One region of the Metabacillus sp. RB-C-LZQ-3-1 genome, then DNA from elsewhere that is predicted to be linked to it. Evidence: riboswitches for the same ligand, from Rfam matches in the RefSeq annotation. Region 1 holds a riboswitch; the other holds the start of a gene.
What was found. Region 1 has a riboswitch for lysine ahead of AC4GZ8_RS21885 (aspartate kinase). Riboswitches for the same ligand answer to the same signal wherever they lie in the genome.
Positions count from the first base shown of each region.

Region 2: it holds a riboswitch for lysine, as region 1 does, so the genes downstream of both, AC4GZ8_RS18250 (Na+/H+ antiporter NhaC family protein) here and AC4GZ8_RS21885 (aspartate kinase) in region 1, are expected to answer to the same signal.

Region 1 is NZ_JBZFLI010000019.1:40,637-44,858, forward strand. It holds gene uvrC (excinuclease ABC subunit UvrC) at 134-1,906, shown strand; lysine riboswitch at 1,999-2,181, shown strand; gene AC4GZ8_RS21885 (aspartate kinase) at 2,445-3,674, shown strand; gene AC4GZ8_RS21890 (YslB family protein) at 3,704-4,186, opposite strand.
Region 2 is NZ_JBZFLI010000012.1:114,895-119,116, forward strand. It holds gene AC4GZ8_RS18250 (Na+/H+ antiporter NhaC family protein) at 1-1,508, opposite strand, end outside; lysine riboswitch at 1,622-1,801, opposite strand; gene yunB (sporulation protein YunB) at 1,876-2,619, opposite strand; gene AC4GZ8_RS18260 (YunC family protein) at 2,706-3,008, opposite strand; gene AC4GZ8_RS18265 (bifunctional metallophosphatase/5'-nucleotidase) at 3,076-4,222, opposite strand, start outside.

The sequences.
Region 1 (4,222 bases):
CCCATAATAGCATGTTAAAATAGTATATATTCAATTCATAGGCAGTAATTCGCTTTTTTAATCTTTCGAATTAAAATCGGGAATTACTGCCTATCTACACGTTAGCAAAAAATGAAATAGGGAGTGTTCGCTAATGAGAGATCATATAAAAGAAAAGCTTGCACTTCTTCCGGATCAACCAGGCTGTTACATTATGAAGGACCGTCAGGGAACAGTCATTTATGTCGGGAAGGCAAAAGTGCTCAAAAACAGAGTGCGTTCCTATTTTACCGGATCTCATGATGGGAAAACATTGAGGCTTGTTAATGAGATAGTTGATTTTGAATATATCATTACATCTTCAAATTTAGAGGCCTTAATATTGGAATTGAATTTAATAAAGAAATATGATCCAAAATATAATGTCATGTTAAAAGATGATAAAACCTATCCGTTTATTAAAATTACAAATGAACGTCATCCGCGTCTTTTAGCAACTAGACAAGTAAAGAAAGATAAAGGGAAATATTTTGGACCCTATCCAAATGTTCAATCTGCACGTGAGACCATTAAGCTTTTAGACCGTTTATATCCGTTAAGAAAATGTTCTACTCTGCCTGATCGAGTATGTCTCTATTATCATATGGGCCAATGTTTAGCACCTTGTGTAAACGAAGTTTCTGAAGAAACGAATAGGCAAATGGTAGAGGGGATTACTAAATTTCTCAATGGGGGCTATAAAAGTATTAAAGAGGAACTCTCGATAAAAATGAACAAAGCAGCTGAAGAACTGGAGTTTGAGCGAGCAAAGGAATACAGGGATCAAATCCTTCATATCGAAGCTACAATGGAAAAACAAAAAATGACCTTAAATGATTTTGTGGATCGAGATGTTTTTGGATACGCCTATGATAAAGGGTGGATGTGTGTCCAAGTCTTTTTTATACGACAAGGAAAATTAATTGAACGGGATGTTTCCATGTTTCCAATTTACGATAGTCCCGAAGAAGAGTTCCTGACATTTTTAGGTCAATTTTATTCAAAATCGAATCATTTTCTTCCTAAGGAAATACTTTTACCAGATAGTATTGAATATGACTTAGTGGAACAGCTATTGGAAGTAACCACACTTCAACCAAAGCGTGGGAAAAAGAAAGACCTTATTTTATTGGCACATAAGAACGCGAAGATGGCTCTTAAAGAGAAGTTTCTTTTAATTGAAAGAGATGAAGAGCGAACAATAAAGGCTATTGAAAATTTAGGTGATAGACTCGGCATCCATACACCACACCGAATAGAGGCTTTTGATAATTCAAATATTCAAGGGACAGACCCTGTGTCCGCTATGGTTGTATTTGAAGATGGAAAGCCTGCTAAAAAACATTATCGAAAATATAAAATAAAAAGTGTACAAGGTCCAGATGATTATGATTCAATGCGAGAGGTAGTAAGAAGACGATATAGCCGTGTATTAAAAGAAGAGCTTCCATTACCAGATCTGATCATAATTGATGGGGGAAAAGGCCATTTATCTGCTGCTCAGGATGTGTTAGAAAATGAGCTAGGTCTAGATATCCCAGTTGCTGGATTAGTCAAGGATGATAAGCATCGAACATCAGAACTCATTATCGGATCACCTCCTGAGTTTATACAACTTGAAAGAAACAGCCAAGAATTTTACTTGCTGCAGAGAATTCAGGATGAAGTGCACCGTTTTGCCATTACCTTTCATCGTCAACTCCGAGGGAAGAATGCCTTTCAATCTATATTGGATGAAATACCGGGTGTTGGTGAACAGCGAAAGAAGGCATTACTAAAGCATTTTGGGTCTGTAAAAAAAATGAAGGAAGCAAGTGTGGAGGATTTTAAAGAAGCTGGTATGCCGGATAATATAGCTAAGAAAATCTTGGAACATTTAAATGAATAGAACTTCCATGGTAAGAGACTAAAAAGAATTCTTGCCATTTAATAGAATGTTTGATAAGATTTTATTAATTTGATATTGATCGTTAGTTTGTAAATGATGGTAGAGGTGCGGCCATTAAGAGTAGCCAGTTTGAGGGGAAATGGATTCCGATGACAGCTGGTGAAAGGAATGTTCGCCGAAGTGATAATTGCACCATTTGCTTTTATTGCTGGTTTTACATTTAAGAGATGTAAAATTGTCAAGAATCGATATGTTCTTGGAGAGCTATCTCATTGTATAAACGAAATTTTTCGTTTAATTAGCAATGGGATGTTTTTATGTCTCATTGCTTTTTTTTATACTATCCGAATCATATGGGTGATAGTATAGGAAAAACTAAGGCTTTCTCCATAGGACTTGGAGACAAGCCAAGTTTTTCAATTGTTTGCAATATGAGAAAAACATCTCTAGTATCCAATTCTTGCTCATTTATTAACGTCAATGTCTTATAAAAGGCAATAAACGATCATAAAAAAAACAACTGAAAGGTGAGATAGCGTTGGGTATTATAGTGCAAAAATTTGGCGGAACATCTGTTGGCTCCGTTGATAGAATAGTAAATGTCGCCAATCGTGTCATTCAAGAAAAAGAAGCTGGAAATGATGTAGTCGTTGTCGTTTCAGCAATGGGAAAATCTACAGATGAACTAGTAAATTTAGCAGAACAATTAACTTCAAAGCCAAGTAAGAGAGAAATGGATATGTTATTAACAACAGGAGAACAGGTGACAATTTCGTTGCTTTCCATGGCTTTAATTGAAAAGGGATATAATGCCATTTCGTTTACAGGCTGGCAGGCTGGTATAGAAACAGAAGCGACACATGGAAATGCCAGAATAACTAATATAAAAACAGATCAGCTAAAAAATGAATTAGGTAACGGCAAAATTGTGGTTGTTGCAGGGTTTCAAGGTGTATCCATTGATCAACAAATTACTACATTAGGAAGAGGTGGTTCTGATACGACGGCTGTTGCTCTTGCTGCATCTTTAGGTGCGGATAAATGCGATATTTATACGGATGTGACAGGGGTATTCACAACTGATCCTCGTTTTGTAAAGGGTGCTAGAAAATTAGAAGCAATATCCTATGATGAGATGTTAGAACTAGCGAATTTAGGAGCTGGAGTGTTACATCCACGAGCAGTTGAATTCGCAAAGAACTATAATGTGCCGCTAGAGGTAAGATCAAGTATGGAAAATGAGCGTGGGACAATGATCGAGGAGGAAACAGATATGGAGCAAAATTTAATTGTAAGAGGAATTGCGTTTGAAGATCAAGTGACAAGAGTATCGGTAATCGGGTTACCTAATGAATTAACAACATTGTCCACAATTTTTACTACGTTAGCTAAAAATGGTCTAAACGTTGACATTATCATTCAAAATACAACAAGTGATAACAAAACAACTATTTCATTTTCAGTTAAAACAGGTGATTTAGAGGATACACTACATGTTTTAGAGCAACATAAGAATGAGTTGAAATACGAACGCATTGAATCTGAATGTGGCTTAGCGAAAGTATCAATCGTAGGGTCTGGAATGGTTTCAAATCCAGGAGTAGCAGCAGAAATGTTTGAAGTATTAGCTAAAGAAGGCATAGAAGTAAAAATGGTTAGTACATCTGAAATAAAAGTATCAACGGTTATTTCTCAAGAACATATGGTACCCGCGGTTGATATTCTTCACACTGCATTTGAACTATCCAATACAGCTGCCAAAGTTTAAAAGTTGTAGGGGGATCTCCCCCTAACAACTTACTTTTTACTTCTTTTTCCGAGTGGAGCTTCTTCAAGTACATCTTTATGGTCCCACTTTACTGTAAACACAACTTTATTAGCACGTTTTTTCACTTGCTCATAAGTCTCAGTAATATGATTGTTCATCATTTGGAGTTGTTCAGCAATGAATCCTGCTTCTAGTTGAAATGTAAATTCGTTTGCTTTTTTAAAACGGATTGAAATAAGCTCTCCGCTTAGCTCGAATTCCATTTCATTTTTTTTGTTATGAAGTAAAACTAGTTTTCCCCAACCGGCAATCTCGAAGAAATTTGAGAGTTCTTCAAGAGAAGTGACAGGGTATTTGCGTGCCAAGCCTTTTCCTGCCCAATAAAGCATTTGAGGATAGTCTTGACCGAGCAAATCTGGAATTAACACTTCTCTTAATAATTCGAATCCAAAAGCCGGTAATTGAATATGTTCTAATTCATCGGTTTTAAGTACAACTGATTGTTTGTTCACGGTATTCCCCTCTTTCTCATTAATATTATATATCAA
Region 2 (4,222 bases), on a different contig from region 1:
ATTAATAAGATAATGATACTTACAAAACCGATAATACTGCTTCCTGTTAAGCCTAAAACAAGATAACCAATCGCTGCAATTCCTCCGCCAATTAGTGCATATGGTAATTGTGTCATAACGTGATCAATATGATGACTACCTGCTCCTGTTGAGGATAGGATTGTTGTATCAGAAATAGGTGAACAATGGTCTCCTAAAACAGAACCAGCTAGAACAGCTGCCATTGCCGGGAGTAACATACTAATATCTGTTGCAGCTGTAATCTCTGCTGCAATTGGTAACATGATACCAAACGTTCCCCATGATGTTCCTGTTGCAAATGCCATGAATGCACCTAAAACAAACATAACAACAGGTAGATAAGCAAGATTTAAATTTGATTTTTCAACGATTCCTGCTAGATATTCACCAGTGCTTAATTGTCCAATCAAATCTACAATAACCCATGCAAATAGCAGAATATAGATAGCTGGAAGCATTGATTTTATTCCTTCTTTAACAGCTAATGGCAGGTAATTAGCCTGGATGCCTTTAGCTAAGAATAGGATGACCGTCACAGCAACTCCAAATAAACCACCGTATAGAAGTGATGTAGATACATCGGTATTTTCAAATATTGTTAAAATTGTTACATCTGCCTTATCTTCAATCGCATTGTAGCCTGTGAACAACATTGATGAAACTGTTCCTACTATTAAAGCTAAGATTGGCCATACTAAATTGCCCACTGTTCCTTTATCACTAGTTGGTAAATCTTCTTTCACTTCACCAAGAGCTTCTTTTGAAGAATCGACTACCTCACCTGTCTCCATTGCACGGTTTTCATGAACCTTCATTGAACCGATATTAATGTTGAATACAGCAACCGCAAAAACTAAAATCAGGGCTGAGAATACGTAATAATTCATCGGGACCATTGCCATAAAAGCACCAAGTGGAGTATATTCAGTCACTCCATGTGTTGTTAAGATTGTCGCAATCATCGCGATAATATAAGCTCCCCAGCTGGATACAGGTGAAACAACACAAACTGGTGCAGATGTTGAGTCAATAATATAAGCAAGCTTAGCACGTGAAACTTTTTGGCGATCTGTAATTGGACGACTTACTTGTCCAACTGCGAGTGCATTAAAATAATCATCAATAAAGATTAAAATTCCTAGAAATGCAGCTGTTAATTGTGCTCCTGCACGAGTTTTCACACGTTTTTGTGCCCATTCTCCAAAAGCAGCACTTCCGCCTGAAATTGAAATAAGTGCCGTAATAATCCCTAAAAGAAGTAAGAAAAGGATAATATACACATTCCACGTATTCAATTCACCATCGGAAATAAAGATTGCTTTAATCGCCTCAAGAATCACCATTCCCGAACCTGTTATGGAAAAATCCTTAAGAATTAAAGCTGCCGATACAATTCCTACTCCAAGAGAAAGTAAAACTCTTCTTGTTAAAATAACCATTAAAATGGCGATAATCGGTGGAATAATAGAAAAAATAGTGCCTGACATGATGCAAAAAAGCCTCCCTTTTTAATATTGGAAGGCTCTGACGTTGATTTTAGAGTAATAATAGAAAATAACAATCATTACTCCTTCAGAATAATGCTATGTTATCCTCCATCTCGATCAGTAGCCCTCCATTATAGATTTTCTATAATGACAGTATTACCTTTATTTAAAGTAATACCAGCAAATGCAGCCTGACTAGCTAACATTTACTTCGGCAAAAAACCCTTTTCTGTATGATCATCGATGTCCTACTCACATACAGTACTCTTGTTTTTTGCGCCTCTACCTCATCATGAGATAAGGTGATGAAAGGTCAATATATAATTTTCACTTTCACTAGTTTAGCAGATTCAATAGGTGCTGACAACTATGGAACTTCTGGTAATTCAATCGCAGGTGAACTTTCTCCTCCATTATTATAATACTGTGGAACATCACCATGTTCAGTAATACTAATAACCGGAATAGTATTTGTAATAGTTGCTGGCTCAGTTGAAAAAGGAATAACAACCTGTACAGTAACATCAACAACAATTGAAATTTCATGAAAAGCACTGTTTATTCCGTACTCCTCAAAGCTTCGCTTGATGTCAGTATGTACATCGCCAATCATATAAAAGCTTACCGGGATATTTGGTCCAAGTGTACTTAATATAGAGTTTCCAGTTATTTGTCCTAACGGAATCGCATATACAATGCCATCATCCAATTCCATCTCCTGACTATTCCCATTTTTGCTATGAAAATTATTTTTCTCAATTTCAGTTAATTTTGTCGTAATTCGCTCTGTTATTTTATCTAATTCCCTAGTTACTGCAGCTTGGTTAAATTTTATTGTACTAACTTTTCCATCATTGTCTCTATCTATACTTACTAATTCATTCATATCAGCTCTACTTTCAGTTTCTTCTTTAACAGCTTCATGAATAATGGTTGTTGCAACAGACGTTGCTTCCATTTTAGCTATATCCATTAAAGTAGGTTCAACTTCCTTATGAACAAACCAAAAGCTTACTGCCGTTAAAATAGTAAAAATCACAAGTGTTAACAATAACACATACCGAAAAGGCAAAGGCCCCCTACGCGGGCGTCGACCGCGAAATTTAGCCAAAATAAATCCCTCCTTTACAAGCTATGTGTATGCATGTAAGGAGGGATGTACGCTCATTTTTATTATATTTTTCTCGCAAACCAGCTTTAGACCATCTTAAGTAAAGCATCTTTTCCTTTTGTTCCTACGACAATCCCAAGCTTTTCAGCCTCATAAGTGACTGATTCTAAAGGCGCTTCAAGAAGTTGTTCGATCGTACGAACCCCTACAGCACGCCCGGCAATAATTCCTCTATCTTTGAGCTTTTCATTTAATAAAGCGACATCAAGAGCGCCGCACATAATATATCCTTTTTCGCTTGTAATTGCCATAAAGTTTGTTTTTGGCAATGCAACCGTTATAGCAGTAAACTGTTTTCCATCAATGACAATCGGTGTCAGATTGACCATCGTATCCTTACACTCCTTTCTTGTTATATTTTTATGAACCAAGAAAGGATACGTGTAGATATTCGCCCTATTGACGGATCGAATTCTCGCCTAATTTCCAAGCTAAAAGATCACGCAAAAGCTCAGGCATATAAAAGACTTTTTTATCTGCATGCCCGATTTCAGGATATAACGGTCCAAGTGTGAACATATCAATTGTAGCTACTGCATAAATGCGATCCGATTCAATTTGTTCACCATTTATGAAGATATCTGTTACATGCTCTTTTCCATCGTTTAATACTTTCATACGTACGTCAATTCCATCAAATACCATCCGACCCATTACTTTTCCTCGAAATCCTAATCCTTTTAACTTCAATTGTTCCATCTTTTCCTCTCTGGATTGAACAATTACTTCTTTTAGAACATCTCCTTTTAGGAAAACCTTACATGGGTTGATAGGATGCGGGCATATGCGGTGGAGGTCCTTTCTTGTTATAGGACCTTCCGGCAGAGGCTCTAATATGATTCCCGAATTCACCATCCCCACTTCGCCATCACACCATTCTTTGATCGCCTGAACAAGGAGCTTTGGAAATGTCGAGTCATGAAACCAATCAAGTGACAAATCTTCTGTTGATTGACCTATAACTTCTGAGAGAATATGATCGCTTTTTATACTAGTTTGCTGTAACCATTGCACGGTTTCTTCACAAACCTCTTTTTCATGTTCCATTGGATACAACGTTGCTTTTTGAGCGATAATCCTTTTATCCTCCGTATCGACTGTTAAGGATATATGACCAATATATCGACCATATTTTCCTGCACCTGCTATAAGGGTTTGATTGATTTCTTTTCCCTCTGGGAGCACATGGTGTGTATGTCCCCCTATAATGACATCAATATCAGGAAACTCATTTGCAATTACTTCATCATCACTAATCCCTAAATGTGAAAGCAGAACAATGATATCAGCCTGGTCCTTAACCTGCTCAATTGTTTCCTTTAAACTTTGAAAAGGATCTTTTACTCTCCATCCTAACAACTCATAGAACTTCTCATAAAAAACAGTTACACCCAACAAAGCCATCTTTGTTCCATTATGTAAAGTTAAAATATGATACGGAACGACCCATTTAGGCCTCTCTCCGAATTCTGTATACAAATTGGAAAGAATGACTGGAAACTGTGCGTGCTCATAGAGTGTATCGAGATCTTCGTGTGAAAAC